Regions from separate parts of the Pantoea sp. X-Soil-MYKO-1785 genome, predicted to be linked through region 1. Evidence: predicted binding sites of a transcription regulator. Region 1 holds the regulator's gene; the other holds the start of a gene.

Region 1 (7,895 bases):
GGCCGGACGCTGTTTACCGTAACAGTTGGCGGACAGCCAAAATATTCTGATGGCTTTGGCCCCAAACCGGCCGATATCGTCCACGTGCCGTTCAATGATTTGGCTGCGGTTAAGGCGGTTATCGACGATCACACCTGCGCTATCGTGGTTGAGCCGATTCAGGGCGAGGGCGGCGTGGTGCCCGCAACCGAAGAATTTATGCATGGGCTGCGTGAACTGTGCGATCAATATCAGGCGCTGCTGGTGCTGGATGAAGTCCAGAGCGGTATGGGACGCAGCGGCAAGCTGTTTGCTTATGAGCACTATGGCGTGCAGCCCGATATTCTGACCTCGGCCAAAGCACTGGGCGGCGGTTTCCCGGTCAGCGCCATGCTGACCACCCATGAGATCGCCTCTACCATGGCGCCTGGCGTGCACGGCACCACCTACGGCGGCAATCCGCTGGCCTGCGCCATTGCCGAGACCGCGCTGGACATTATCAATACCCCGGCGGTGCTGGAAGGCGTTAGCGTCCGGCGTCAGCAATTTGTCAGCGCGCTGCAGGCGATTGATGCGAAGTACGATCTGTTCAGTGATATTCGCGGCAAAGGCCTGCTGATTGGCGCGGCGCTGAAGCCTCAGCATAGCGGCAAGGCGCGCGATATCCTCAATGCGGCAGCCGCAGAAGGGGTAATGGTGCTGGTGGCCGGCACCGACGTGATGCGTTTTGCACCTTCGCTGATCATCGAACCCGCCGACATCGAAGAGGGCATGCGCCGCTTCGCCGCCGCCGTCGGCAAGGTGATTAGCGGCTGATTTAGTTTTTGCGTAACCGTCTGATCAGCCAGCGGCCATGTTGCGGTCGCTGGCTCCACGCCAGAGAAGAAATGGTGTGCATCACGCTCAGATGATCCAGAATACGGCGCACATGCTGTTCGACGACTGTCACCGGCCCTTCATTAATATTTTCTACCTCATCCAGCAGGTTAACCTGCGAACTGGCACCGTCATATTCCAGCCGCTGCTGACAACGTTGCAGCGCAATTTCGCAGGACTGCAGATAGCGCTCAGCTAACGAGGCGGTCAGCATGGTGTGTTCGCGCGCCAGAATCGTCATTGCATTGATGTGCTCAACAATAAACTGGCTGTGGGTGACCCACAGACGCATATCTTTGAGGTACTGAGCGTTGAAAGCCGGTTCCTGCATCGCCTGGTTCAGGGAGTTAAACAGCGCATTGTGCGCCTGATTGACCCGTATCCGCTGGTACGCCAGTTTCTCCGGCGACTGTTCCGCCCCCAGCAGCAGCCGTAGCGCATCCTGATAGGTTTCCAGTGCGTCGTGGGCGTTCTGCCGCAGTAAGCCGCTCTGCCACTGCGGCCACAGCCACAGCATTCCGCCAAAGGCGATCAGGCAACCCATCAGCGTATCCATCAGGCGTGGCAGCAGGAACTGCGCCCCGTTCAGCGACAGCAGCTGCAGCGAGTAGACCGCCGTCACCGTAAAACCAATCATCGACCAGCCGTAAAACTGGCGGGTAAACCGGTAGCTGATAAAGGTGATCAGCAGCATGATCAGCAGCACCAGCGACTCCGGCACCGCCAGGCGTAAGGTGGCAGCCGCAATCACCAGACCGGCAAACGTGCCCAGCGCCCGGTGCTGGATGCGGACGCGGGTGGCACCGTAGCCGTTCTGGCTGACGAACATAATGGTCATCAGAATCCAGTACGGCTTAGGAATGTTGAAAAACAGCGCCAGCGCGCTGCCCAGCATCAGCATCACCGCAAAGCGACCGGCGGTGCGCAGCGCCGATGAACGCCACGACAGGTAGCTGCGCAGCGCCGGCAAAAGCGGCAGACGGCGCTGGCGATCGGCCATCAGGTCACGTTGATAGAGCGGCTTTTGGGTGCGAAGCACCCGCGCAATACGATTGAAGTGATAGAGGCAGAAATTCCCCACCGGATTATCAGGATGCTGACGGGCAATTTTTTCCAGCGCGCTGAGCTGCTTCTCCATGCCAAAACGATCCGGCAACTGGTGATAGAGAATGTTATCCGCCAGCACCCGTAAGCGGGCCGAAATAGTCTGGGCATTCCAGCGGATCACCGCTTCGGCATGGCTCTGCTCCACCAGTTTCTGCACCTCTTCCGGCTGATGCAGGCTGACCGAGATGTGTTCCTGCAGGTCCAGCGCCACCTGAAAGGCGCGGGTCAGCCGCTTATGGCTGTGATCCCGGCTGGCGGAAAGCATGTGCATCTGCTGGTAACAGGTGGTGATCATATCGACCACTTTCTGCTGGCGCGCCAGCAGCGGCGGCAGGGCCTTTTCCGGGTCGGTCAGCTGGGTCAGCAGGGTATATTTGGCATCGCAATAGTTGGCCAGTTCGCGGTAGATCAGGCTCAGGCTTTCACGCATCGGCTGCTCTTTCCACAGCCAGAACCAGAACCAGTTAAACAGCCCATACCATAGCGTGCCGCCGATATAGAGCAGCGGCGGCACATAGATCGGCATACGGCCAATCAGGCTCAGCGTGAAGATGGCGGCGATCAGGGTGCCGGGCAGCAGGCGGCCGTGTAGCGGACTGATTTCGCCGGTGACCCCCAGCAGCAACGGCAAGGCGAACAGAATCAGCGGCAGCGGAATGGCGTGCTGCGTCAGCCACTGAATCAGGAAGCTGCCGAGCGCAAACAGGCTGCCGCCGACAATCAGGCGTTTGAAGAAGCGTTTATGCGGGGTATCCAGACCGGCGATATTGCAACAGGCGGGAACTAACGAGAACAGCAGACCTTTTTGCAGGTCGCCAGCCAGCCAGCCCAGCGCCACGGGCAGACAGAGCACCAGGGTTTGCCGCAAGGCGTAGTTGACTTCAGGATGGTAAATAATTCGACGCCACATCGGCCCAACACAAACAATAACGGCGCGATGTTGCCATCACGCCGTGGGTGACAGGAATTAGCGGGTGCCGTAAACGACGATGGTTTTGCCGTGTGCAGAGATCAGATTCTGATCTTCCAGCATCTTCAAAATACGGCCCACGGTTTCACGTGAACAACCAACGATTTGGCCAATTTCCTGACGAGTAATTTTAATTTGCATGCCGTCGGGATGCGTCATGGCGTCTGGCTGCTTCGCCAGGTTAAGCAGAGTCTGAGCAATGCGTCCGGTCACGTCGAGGAAAGCGAGGTTACCCACTTTTTCAGACGTAACCTGCAGGCGACGCGCCATCTGCGACGACAGTCGCATCAGGATATCCGGGTTAACCTGGATCAGCTGACGGAATTTCTTGTAGGAAATCTCCGCCACTTCGCACGCGGTTTTCGCACGTACCCAGGCGCTGCGCTCCTGACCTTCTTCGAACAGGCCAAGCTCGCCAATGAAATCGCCCTGATTCAGGTAAGAAAGAATCATCTCTTTGCCTTCTTCATCTTTGATCAGAACCGCAACGGAACCTTTCACGATGTAGTAAAGCGTTTCAGCTTTTTCACCTTGATGAATCAGCGTACTTTTGGATGGATACTTGTGAATATGGCAATGGGACAGGAACCATTCGAGTGTAGGGTCTGTTTGCGGTTTGCCGAGAACCATTCGCTATTATCCTCTGTTGTAATCGTGCCCAAAATACAGGGGGCAGTTTTCCCTGTCAGGCGATGAAAGCTTCAAGCGTTTCCCTTACAGGAAATTATTCGGGCTGCATTCGGCGCAGTGCGCATCATTCTTCCCGGCTTCGCCATCAGGTGACGAAAAATATTTTCAGCACTGTTTGTAGCACAGCTTTTGCCGACTGTCTTCTGTTGTCTCGCTTCAGCTAACAGCGGATTTCTCTGGATTGCTGTTTACCAGGCGAAAGCGTACTCTGACGGCAAAACCGCATATTCTGGAGCGAAAATCATGCAGGCAAGAGTGAAATGGGTAGAAGGACTGACATTCCTCGGTGAGTCGTCATCCGGTCATCAGGTGTTAATGGATGGCAATTCGGGTGATAAAGCGCCCAGCCCAATGGAGATGGTGCTGATGGCGGCAGGCGGATGCAGCGCCATCGACGTGGTTTCAATTCTGCAAAAAGGTCGCAACGATGTGGCTGATTGTGAAGTGAAACTGACCTCAGAACGTCGTGAAGAAGCGCCGCGAATCTTTACGCACATCAACCTGCACTTTATCGTGAGCGGCAAAGCGCTACAGGATAAGGCGGTCTCACGCGCGGTGGATCTTTCTGCTGAAAAATATTGCTCGGTCGCTATCATGCTGGGTAAAGGCGTCACCATCACCCACAGCTATGAAGTGATCGAACTGTAATAGCCGCAAGGGTCATTGCAGACCTGCTAACTTCACTTCCAGTATCTGATGCAGGTTGATTTAAGACTGTGCCTGGGCAGGGAACCGGGTCAGATCGGAAAGTCGCTTAAGCCAATCCCTGGCCGCTCGACCCGCGCCGTCCCTGGCGCGGGACGCTTTCCTCTTCTGACCCGGTTCCCTGCGTGTTGAACTTATCTATTGCTGCCAGATTCTTTCTGCCCAGGGTTTGTCTGTAGCGACCTTCCTGAAACCGGATGCGGTTGTCGGACGTGAAGCGAAGGGAGCATATGCCTGTAGCAAAGCATCGCGGGCCAGGGATGGCCCGCGCTGAGCCTGCCAGGGATAGCGGTTTTGCGTCTTTGCGAAAGGTGTATGCTCCCTGAAGCCTGCCCAGGGGTAAGTCTTTAGCCGCAGGAAAGCCAGTTTTACTATCTTTGTTAAAGACATCTGCTCTCAGAGCGGTTTTTGCTGGCCTCTTACTCTATCCGCTTGCCTTCCACCAGCCGCTTCACCAGCGGACCCATGATCAGCTCCATCGCCAGCCCCATTTTCCCGCCCGGCACCACCAGCGTATTGATATGCGAAATGAACGATCCCTGCAGCATCGCCAGCAGATAAGGAAAGTCGATATCGTCCAGCGCCTGAAAATGGATCACCACGAAGCTCTCATCCAGTGACGGAATCGCGCGGGCGGCAAACGGATTCGAAGTGTCGACCGTCGGCACCCGCTGGAAGTTCAGGTGGGTGCGCGAGAACTGTGGCGTAATGAAATTAATGTAATCTTCCATTGAACGCACCACCGAATCCATTACTGCTTCACGCGAATGGCCGCGTTCGCTGGTGTCACGCACCAGCTTCTGAATCCACTCGAGGTTAACAATCGGCACCACGCCTACCAGCAGGTCGACATGTTCCGCCACGTTATGCTGGGCGGTCACTACGCCACCGTGCAGTCCTTCGTAAAACAGGATATCGGTGTTTTGCGGCAGCGGCTGCCACGGCGTAAAGGTGCCCGGCACCTGATTCCACGGCACCGCTTCATCATAGGTATGCAGGTACTTACGCGACTGGCCCTGGCCGTCGAGCCCATACTGCCTGAAGCTCTGCTCCAGTAAGCCAAAGTCATTGGCTTCCGGACCGAAATAGCTGACATGACGGCCTAAATCGCGCGCCTTGCGGATCGCCATATCCATTTCAGGCCGGGTGAAGCGGTGGAAACTGTCGCCTTCCAGTTCGGCAGCGTGCAGATCAAGCTGCTGAAAAATTTTACGGAACGCGAGACTGGTGGTGGTGGTCCCCGCGCCGCTGGAACCGGTGACGGCGATTATCGGATGGCGTGCTGACATAAAAAAGCTCCCTGTGAAATCGGGTCATGCGCATTGTTAACATGAATTGCCGCTGGCTGCATCAGCCGCGAAATTCTTTGCGCGGCATGATATTGACCGATTCATGCAGTTCCGACCACACCAGCACTACTTCGCCGGTTTCCAGCTGGCGGCGCACGTCAGCCACTTTTTCGTTCAGGCTGCGTTCCTGCTCGCCGTAGTCGGTGCCTTCACGCAGTACGAAAGTTTCAATCAGATTTTCAAGCGTCTCAGGTGAGACCTGTTGCCAGGGAATAATCACAACGTTAGGTTTCCAGAAAAGGGGCAATCCACTGGGGTATGCGCTGTTCAAGCCACATTTCGGGCTGGCGCAACGTCCCGCCGACAAAGCCAACGTGACCGCCGTGCGGCGTCAGTTGATAAGTAATAGTGGCAGATAATTGGCTGCTGTGCGGTATCACTTCATCACTCATGAACGGGTCATCTTTGGCATGAATGATCAGCAGCGGCTTATCGACCTGTTTCAGCCATGGCAGGGCGCTGGCGCGCTGATAATAGTCAGCCGCATCGCTGAAACCGTGGGCGCGGGCGGTGATTGCGTCATCAAAGTCGCGCAGCCGGCGTAGCGCTTTAAGCTGCGCCAGGTTCACCGGCAACGTTTCCGGCCAGGCGTGCAGTTTGCGCCGGGCATTCTTCTTCAGCTGCGCCAGTAAATAGTATTGATAAAAGCGTGAAAAGCCGCGCTCCAGCTTGAGGCTGCACGGCGCCAGCAGCAGCGGCGCGGAGACGATGACGCCCGCATCAACCGGCACAGCGGATCCCTGCTGGCCCAGCAGGCAGCCCAGCATGTTGCCGCCCAGCGAAAAACCCACCGCCACGGTCGGTACCCGGCCCCAGCGGGTTTGCAACCAGTGCAAAAAATAGCGCGCATCTTCGGTTTCGCCGGAGTGATAGATGCGGTTCAGCCGGTTAGGTTCGCCGCTACATCCGCGAAAATGCATCACCACCGCCAGCCAGCCGCGTGCGCGACAGATCGCCATCAGGCCGTGAATATAGGGACTGTGGAAACTGCCCTCCAGTCCGTGAAACAACACCACCCGCGGTTTGTGCTGCGCCAGCTGCGGATCTTCACTCCAGGCGAGATCGACAAAATCGCCATCGGGCAGATCGAGACGCTGCCACCAGGGATCGAGGTTGATCTGCCGCCGCAGCAGGCGTGGCAGCACCGTTTGCAGATGGGCATTACGCATGCCGGCCAGCGGCGTAAAATCCCCGGCTTCCGGCCCGCTAAATTTCATGTTGTAAAAGCTTGTCTGTTCCATATCACACTGTTAGCTTCGATAGGTTTTTTGCTTGCTGGGGGTGAGGAGCACCCGATTGCCATGGAACTGAGTCTTTTCTTATCGATGTTGGGATTTCTATGGGTCGCCGCAATCACGCCAGGCCCTAATAATATGTTACTTACCGCGGGCGGCGCCAATTTTGGCTTTGTGCGGACCCTTCCCCTGATGATTGGCATCATGATCGGCATGCAGGTGATGCTGCTGATGGTGGCGTTTGGCGTTGGTGGACTGATTCTGCTCTATCCTTCGCTGCATCTGGTGCTGAAAATTGCCGGCAGCCTCTACCTGCTGTGGCTGGCATGGAAAATTGCCACCGCCAGCTACGAAAAGCTGGAAACCGACCGGGTAGCAGAGTCGCCCATGCCGTTCTGGCAGGGCGGGTTGTTGCAGCTGATCAATCCCAAAGCCTGGCTGATGGCGCTAGGGGCGGTCGCCAGCTTTAGCCTGGCGGGCGACGCCTATCGACAATCAGTGATGGCGATCAGTCTCGGCATGTTTATCGTCAATCTGGTGTCCGGCCTGATCTGGATGGGATTCGGCGCAATGATTGGCCGCATTTTACGCAGCCGTCGCGCCTGGAAAATCTTTAATCTCGCTATGGGGCTGCTGACGGCAGCCTGCGTACTGTTGATCTGGCACTGAGTTAACTGGAGGCGCGTTCAACGCGCTTCCACGGCAGGACTTCACGGATCACCGGCGCGTGCGGCTGACGAATTTTCTGCAACAATAGCTGCACGCTGCGCGCCCCGAGCTGATACATCGGCTGTTCGATGGTGGTCAGCGGCGGGTTAAGGCTACCGGTGAATGGAATGCCGTCAAAACCGACCACCGCCAGATCTTCCGGCACGCGCAGCCCCGCTTGCAGCGCGGCATGAATCACCCCCACAGCCAGCACATCCGATACGGCAAAGATCGCATCCGGCGGTTGCGGCATCGCCAGCAATTGCTGCAATGCCT
Region 2 (7,895 bases), 3.6 Mb from region 1:
GCCATTGGCCATGTTTCACCCGGACCGGATATTGCCAGCTTTTGCCGCCCGCGCGAATGTCCACCATCTGCTGGCTGCCGTCGGCGGCGGCGGACTGTCCGGTCAGGCTGGCAAAGCCCACGTTGCTGCCAACGTGAAAGCGGGGCATCTGCCAGCGTACCGGCGGATGCGCCGGCCACGGCTGAGCCTGATGGAAATAAAACAGCTCATCATGATTGAGAATGCTTTCACGCACCGTTGGCCACAGCGCCGTCTTGAGGAAGTACTGATCGGTAAAGCGTTCGCTGCCACGATACTGTGCAATAAACGCGCGCATCGTTTGTTCAACCTGCTGGAAAACGCCATGGCAGCCGCCCCACATGCCGGCCAGCAGTAACTCGGTGTGAGAAAAATAGTCGCGCATGTGGTGGAACCAGTACGGCGATGCCAGCCAGGCGTTGACCGCCGCCGCTTCACGCTCGGAGAGCAGCGAGTCGGCATCACGCACAATAAAGCGTTTAACGCTGGGATCGTCCATCACCAGAAAGCGCCACAGCGTCGGGAACAGCGTTTTTTCCTGCGACATATCAACCCGCTCAACGTGGGGCTGATCGAGCCGTTGCCAGACATGCTGCGGCACGCTGTCATCCAGATAGATGCGGCAGATCCAGCCGGGAAAGAGCTGCGGTGCCACCTCAACGTTTTTAATCAGGGTTTCACAGTAGCGCGGCTGGTCGCCATACAGACTGAACGCGATCACGTTCTGCCGCGGCTGGCTGAGATCGATTGGCTCAGGCTGCGCAGCAGGAAAGGCGACCCGCGGCCCCTGACGAAAGCGGGCGTCTGACTGCATCAGCGATTCCAGGCCGTAACGCGCCACCTCATCCTGCTTATCCAGCCAGCCACACACTTCGGTCAGGCCATCCAGCCAGGTTTCTGACGCGGTGGCGCGCACGGCCGGCGGCGACTGGTAAATTTTCTGGTAGGTTTTGTACGCTTTGTGATGCTGGCCAAGACGCATCAGGCAGAGCGCGTAGTCGCTCAGTACCTGCATCTGGTGAGGCTGATAACGCAACACCTCTTCGCAAGAGCGGACGGCCTGCGCATAATCGCCCTGCTGCATGGCGGCGCGGAACTGAGCAGCACTGCTCTCCATACGGGCATTGAGCGCGGCGGAATTCGGGTTAACGGCGGGACGACGAACGGGAATAGTTTTGCGCATCGGGCACTCTCAGAGTCCGTTGAAAGGCTGCGCCGGGGTTATCCGGCAGCAGGCAGGCCTCATAGCGGCCCGTTAACCTGCTGCCTGGCTGTGAGGGTTATAACAAGCGGCGTGCCGCTTCAACCACAATTTTTACCGCATCGCTCTCGGTCTGTTTCATCGTCACCGCATCCGGGATCTCTTTCTGGGTGCGGTTAACGATCACACCAGCCACCATGCCGGCGCGCAGGCCCTGGCTGGCGCACATAGTTAACAGTGTAGCGGATTCCATCTCATAGTTGAGTACGCCCATCGCCTGCCACTCTTTCATCGATCCCTGGAAGCGATTCACCACCCGACCAGAGAAGGTGTCGTAGCGTTCCTGTCCCGGATAGAAGGTGTCAGAAGAGGCGGTAATGCCGATATGGGTTTTTGCGCCACAGGCTTCTGCCGCCGCCACCAACGCCGTGGTACAGGCAAAGTCGGCCACTGCCGGAAACTCCATCGGTGCGAAATGCAGGCTGGCACCGTCGAGACGCACGGAACCGGTAGTTACCAGCACATCGCCAACGTTGATGTGTGGCTGGATAGCGCCGGTGGTGCCAACGCGCAGGAAAGTGCGCACGCCAAGCTGTGCCAGTTCCTCAACCGCAATCGAGGTAGAAGGACCGCCGATGCCGGTTGAACAGACCACCACCGGCTTACCGTCGAGTTTTGCCAGCCAGCTGGTGAATTCACGGTGTGAGGCCAGATGCGTGGCATCCTCCATCAGTCCGGCAATTTTCTTCACGCGCTCCGGATCGCCGGGCACAATCGCCAGGGTGGCGCCCTGCAGATCGGCTTTAGTCAGGCCAAGATGGAAAACGTCAGACTGTGTCATTTCAGACTCCTGTTAAGGGAAGGTAGCGCGTCACTCTACGTCAGCACGCCCGATAAATATGTGACAACATTCACTTAAGAAAATGAAAGTTACATTTTTCACTAAAAACAATGTGATGATCATCACATTATCACATCGGATTTGCCGTCATTGCGGTCGGCGGGGCTGTGTCGGGTTCATCGCAGTGTTAAAGAGGTGGGTGATATTGTCCGCTGCTGACTCTGTTACCCGACGTCTGGCTCGCACCGTTTCCGGCCAGGCTATAGTTACGTGATTGCGCAATTGCTTGCACGGAGAGAATAATGAAAACCAGTGATAATATGACACAAAAAGCCGCGGCAGGAACCTTTGCGCCTGCCGTTCAGCCGACCGCCTCCACCACCATTATTACCGACAGTCCGGCGATTCAGTCGGGTGAGACCTCAGTGCCAAGCCAGGGCGAAAATATGCCCGCGTTTTTTGCCCGACCAAAATCGGCAGAGGGTCCGCTGCCGGTGGTGCTGGTGGTTCAGGAAATTTTCGGGGTGCATGAGCACATTCGTGATATCTGCCGTCGGCTGGCGCTGGAAGGCTATCTGGCCATCGCTCCGGAACTCTACTTCCGTGAAGGCGATCCCAACGATTACCACGATATTCCAACGTTATTCAGCGAGCTGGTGAGTAAGGTGCCCGACAGCCAGGTGCTGTCCGATCTTGATCATGCCGCCAACTGGGCGGCGCGTAACGGCGGGGATATCCGGCGGATGGGCATTACCGGGTTCTGCTGGGGCGGCCGCATCAGCTGGCTCTATGCAGCGCACAATCCACAGCTGCGTGCCGCAGTCGCCTGGTATGGACGACTGACCGGCGATCGGACCATGAAGCAGCAGAAACACCCGATAGATGTCGCCGTCGATCTGAGCGCCCCGGTATTAGGCTTATACGGCGGTCAGGATGAGGGCATTCCGCTGGAGAGCGTTGAGCAGATGCGTCAGGCACTGCACGCTGCCAATGCCACCGCCGAAATCATCGTCTATCCCGACGCCGGGCATGCGTTTAATGCTGACTATCGTCCGAGCTATCATGCTGAATCAGCCAGCGATGGCTGGGCGCGGATGCTGGCCTGGTTCAGGCAGTATGGCGTAGCCTCACAGTAAGCGAAAAAGGGGCGCCTGCGCGCCCCGATTATTTCCCCTTCCCCGCCTGTCGCCCGTTTACACCGTTTTAGCCCGCAGATTTTTTGCCGCAGTGACCATATTTGCCAGCGCCAGCCGCGTTTCGGTCCAGCCACGCGTTTTCAGCCCGCAGTCCGGATTCACCCACAGCCGGTGCGGCGCAATACGCTTCGCCGCTTTCAGTAACAGCGCTTCAATCCACTCGACCTCCGGTACGTTAGGCGAGTGAATGTCGTAGACGCCCGGGCCAATTTCATTCGGATAGTCAAAGTGTTCAAACGACGCCAGCAGCTCCATGTCAGAGCGCGAGGTTTCAATGGTAATCACATCGGCATCCAGCGCAGCAATGGAATCCATGATGTCGTTAAACTCGCAGTAACACATATGGGTGTGGATCTGGGTGTCATCCTGCGCCACAGCGGCATTCAGGCGGAATGCCTCGACTGCCCAGTTCAGATAGGCAGCCCAGTCGGACTGATGCAGCGGCAGCCCTTCGCGCAGCGCCGGTTCATCAATCTGAATAATGCCAATGCCGGCTTTTTCCAGATCGGCCACTTCATCACGCAGCGCCAGTGCAATCTGTTTTGCGATGGTTTCACGTGACACATCTTCACGCGGGAATGACCAGCAGAGAATGGTCACCGGACCGGTCAGCATCCCTTTCACCGGTTTGTCCGTCAGCGACTGAGCATACTTCGCCCACTCAACGGTGATCGCTTCCGGCCGGCTGACGTCGCCAATAATCACCGGCGGTTTTACGCAGCGTGAGCCATAGCTCTGTACCCAGCCGTTCTGAGTGAAAACAAAACCATCCAGATGCTCGCCAAAGTATTCAACCATATCGTTACGTTCCGCTTCGCCGTGCACCAGCACATCCAGCCCCAGCCGCTCCTGCTCTGTAATCGCCTGTTTGATATGTTCAGCGATGCCGGTGCGGTAGTGATTGCTGTCGAGACGACCCTGTTTGAAATCGAGGCGCAGGCCACGAATCTCCGGGGTTTGTGGGAAAGAGCCAATGGTGGTGGTCGGCCAGGCGGGCAGATTAAAGCGCTGGCGCTGTGCTTTAGCCCGCTCGCTGTAGCGGCTGCGACGTTCGCTGTCCTGTGGCGTGATGGCCTGCAGGCGCTGAGCGACCGCGGCGTTATGAACGCGACTGGAGTGAGCGCGGGCGCGAACCGGCGCGCTCCAGACCTCCAGTGACGCGGCATCGTTGTGGTTGAGCGCCTGGGTCAGCAGCGAAAGTTCGGTACATTTCTGCAGCGCGAAGGCGAACCAGCTTTTCACTTCCTCATCCAGCCGGCTCTCAACGCTCAGATCGATAGGGCTGTGCAGCAGCGAGCAGGAGGAGCCGATCCACAGCTGCGCACGCTGCGCGATCAGCGGCTGCAGGCGCTCAAACCAGCGGCTCAGATCGGCGCGCCAGACGTTACGCCCGTTGATTACCCCCAGCGACAGCAGCCAGCTGGCCGGCAATTGCTCATTCAGTTGCTGAATATCATCCCGGCCATGCACCAGATCGACATGCAGCCCCTGCACCGGCAGCTGGCGAATTACCTCTATGTTCTGACTGATACTGTCGAAATAGCTGGTGAGCAGCAGTTTGCTCTGTCCCTGCAGTGCATCGTAGGCGGGCTTAAACGCCTCACGCCACGCCTGCGGCAGCTCCAGCGCCAGCGCGGGTTCATCAATCTGCACCCATTCGATATCGCGTTTTGCCAGCTCGGCCAGCACCTGCTGGTAAACCGGCAGGATCGCTTTCAGCAGCGACAGACGGTCAAATGATTCCCCTTTGACCTTACCCAGCCACAGATAAGTCACCGGCCCCAGCAGCACCGGCTTGATGTTGTGGCCCAGCGCCAGCGCCTCGTCGACTTCATCCAGCAACTGGGTCCAGGCCAGCCGGAAAGTCTGGCCCAGCGTAAACTCAGGCACTATGTAGTGATAGTTGGTGTTAAACCACTTGGTCATTTCCGCCGCCGCCGCGGGTTCGCCGGTTGGCGCGCGGCCTCGACCCAGACGGAACAGCGTATCCAGATCAACCGAACCCTCTTTGTTCTGATGACGTGCCGGCACGTTGCCCAGCATCAGGCTGGTGGTCAGCACGTGATCGTACCAGGCAAAGTCACCCACCGGCAGCAGATCGACTCCCGCTTCTTTCTGTTGTTGCCAGTGACGCGCACGCAGCTCACGGCCCACCGCCAGTAATTCCTGCTGGCTGCAGTGACCAGCCCAGTAGCTTTCCTGAGCTTTTTTCAGTTCGCGGCGCAGGCCAATACGCGGAAAACCAAGGGTATGGTTGAGAATTGTCATTCGCTGTTCTCCAGATAATCTTTCACTTTGGCTGACAGCCAAAGATGTTTAGCCGTCCAGATGTTTACACCGCTATAATCTGCGGGTACTGTATGTTCCTCAAGCGCAATATGTTCATTTTCGATATGAAGGACTCTCATGATCGAACTCAAGCACCTGCGGACGCTTCAGGCTCTGCGTAATACGGGTTCGCTGGCGGCGGCGGCATCCCAGCTTCATCAGACGCAATCGGCGTTGTCCCACCAGTTCAGCGATCTGGAACAGCGGCTGGGATTCCGCCTGTTCGTGCGTAAAAGTCAGCCGCTGCGCTTCACGCCACAGGGCGACATCCTGCTGCAGCTGGCCGAACAGGTGCTGCCGCAGATTCAGCAAGCATTGCAGGCCTGTCATGAGCCGCAGCAGACCACTCTGCGGGTGGCGATTGAGTGCCATAGCTGCATCCAGTGGCTGACGCCGGCGCTGGATAATTTCCGTCAGAGCTGGCCGCAGGTGGTGATGGATTTCAAATCAGGCGTCACCTTTGATCCTCAGCCTGCGCTGCAGCAGGGCGAGCTGGATGTGGTGCTGACCTCCGACATCCTGGCACGCTCCGGGCTGTTCTATTCGCCGATGTTTGATTTTGAAGTTCGGCTGGTGCTGGCACCGGATCACCCGCTGGCGCAGGTTGAACATATTGCCCCTGAGGATCTGGCCGATGAGGTGCTGATGATCTATCCGGTGCAGCGTCAGCGCCTTGATATCTGGCGTCACTTTCTGCAACCGGCCGGCGTCAGCCCGGCGCTGAAAAACGTGGATAACACCCTGCTGATGATTCAGATGGTCTCTGCTCGTATGGGCATTGCCGCGCTGCCACACTGGGTGGTAGAGAGTTTTGAGAAGCAGGGACTGGTGGTGACCAAAACGCTGGGTGACGGGCTGTGGAGCCGTCTTTATGCCGCGGTGCGCGATGGCGAGCAGCGTCAGCCGGTGCTGGAAGCCTTTATCCGCTTTGCCCGTCAGCATGCCTGTGAACATCTGCCTTTTGTCCGCGATGCGCTACAGCCCGGTGCGATATTGCAGCGTTAAGTCGGCGGCTACAAACCTGCGCGGCGGTGGGCAAAATCCCCTATAATGCGCAGCCTGTCGACTGACCATGAGAAGATCTCACCATGACTAACAACGATATTCTGCGCAGCGTGCGCTACATGCTCGATCTGAGCGATGCCAAAATGGTGGAAATTTTTGCGCTGGCGCAGTGTGAAGTCCCACAGACGGATATTCAGGCGTGGCTGAAAAAAGATGAAGATGCGGCGTTCCGTCCCTGCCCCGATGTGCTGATGGGTTATTTCCTGAATGGCCTGATCTTCTACCGTCGCGGTAAAAGCGAAGAGATGCCCGCCCCGTCGATTGAGCGCAAGATGAATAACAATATCTTTATGAAGAAGTTGCGCATCGCCTTTGATCTGAAAACCACCGATATTCCTGAGGTACTGAAGCGCGTGAACTTTACCGTTTCGCAGGCGGAAATCGGTGCAATTTTCCGCAAGCCTGACCATAAGAACTATCGCGAATGCGGTGATCAGATTCTGCGCAACTTCCTGAAAGGGCTGGCGATGATCCAGCGTCCGAAGAGTGGAAAGCCAGCTTAACTTCTGTTGCCGATCGCTTCGGGTACCTGCGTGGTCAGCAGTGGCGCACCTGATCGCAAAGAAAGCCTGCATCCATGCAGCACGGCCTCGCCATCCCTGGCCCGGACGATCCACAGGGATGTGAGATTCCTTCGCGATCGGACGCGCCAGCCCGGGAGGCCGCCCCCATGCAACAGCCCTGTTTATGATCGGTCACCGCGCCCCACCACCCAGCGCTTATGCACCCACAGCGAGGCGAGGATCACCAGCGCGCCCGCAATAAAGCTCGGCCAGTGCGGTTTCTCCTGCCAGATGGCCAGGTTAACCAGCAGGCCAGCAGGCACGTGCATGTTGTTCATGATGCCAAGCGTGCCGGCATCGACCTGGGTCGCACCATAGTTCCACATAAAGTAGCCCAGGCCCGAAGCGGCCACGCCCAGCCACACCAGAATGCCCCACTGCAGCGAGGTGGTGGGTAATTTCTGCGGATTGCCCCAGGCAAACCAGGCGATTACCGCGATCGCCACCGCGCCCAGATAGAACCAGGAGAAGGCGGTGTGCTGCGGCATCGGACGGGTCTCCTGCAGGCGCTTATAGCCCACCATACCGGCAGCAAAGCAGATGTTTGCCAGCTGCACCAGCAACAGGCCAGTCCAGAAGTTATCGCTGACTTTGTCATAGCGAATGATGGCCGCACCCGCCACCGCCAGCAGGGCGCTGAAGATATAGCCGACCCGCAGCGGACGGCGACTGATCAGATCATA

The links. Region 1 encodes CRP, which controls carbon source genes, mostly activating them, when cyclic AMP is high. Its sites were predicted from a motif close to ATGTGANNNNNNTCACAT; they were not measured.
Positions count from the first base shown of each region.
Region 2: a site for CRP is predicted at 2,171-2,188, ahead of udp (uridine phosphorylase). Genes of this name have one in related genera too.

Region 1 is NZ_AP036000.1:3,812,664-3,820,558, reverse strand. It holds gene argD (bifunctional acetylornithine/succinyldiaminopimelate transaminase) at 1-795, shown strand, start outside; gene AC6I8D_RS18175 (YccS/YhfK family putative transporter) at 797-2,872, opposite strand; gene crp (cAMP-activated global transcriptional regulator CRP) at 2,930-3,562, opposite strand; gene AC6I8D_RS18165 (OsmC family protein) at 3,866-4,270, shown strand; gene AC6I8D_RS18160 (phosphoribulokinase) at 4,747-5,616, opposite strand; gene AC6I8D_RS18155 (YheU family protein) at 5,678-5,896, opposite strand; gene AC6I8D_RS18150 (hydrolase) at 5,901-6,917, opposite strand; gene AC6I8D_RS18145 (LysE family translocator) at 6,978-7,580, shown strand; gene AC6I8D_RS18140 (LacI family DNA-binding transcriptional regulator) at 7,582-7,895, opposite strand, start outside.
Region 2 is NZ_AP036000.1:184,844-192,738, reverse strand. It holds gene AC6I8D_RS00870 (tetratricopeptide repeat protein) at 1-1,201, opposite strand, end outside; gene udp (uridine phosphorylase) at 1,299-2,060, opposite strand; gene AC6I8D_RS00860 (dienelactone hydrolase family protein) at 2,363-3,196, shown strand; gene metE (5-methyltetrahydropteroyltriglutamate--homocysteine S-methyltransferase) at 3,254-5,524, opposite strand; gene metR (HTH-type transcriptional regulator MetR) at 5,663-6,589, shown strand; gene AC6I8D_RS00845 (YehS family protein) at 6,673-7,152, shown strand; gene AC6I8D_RS00840 (carboxylate/amino acid/amine transporter) at 7,335-7,895, opposite strand, start outside.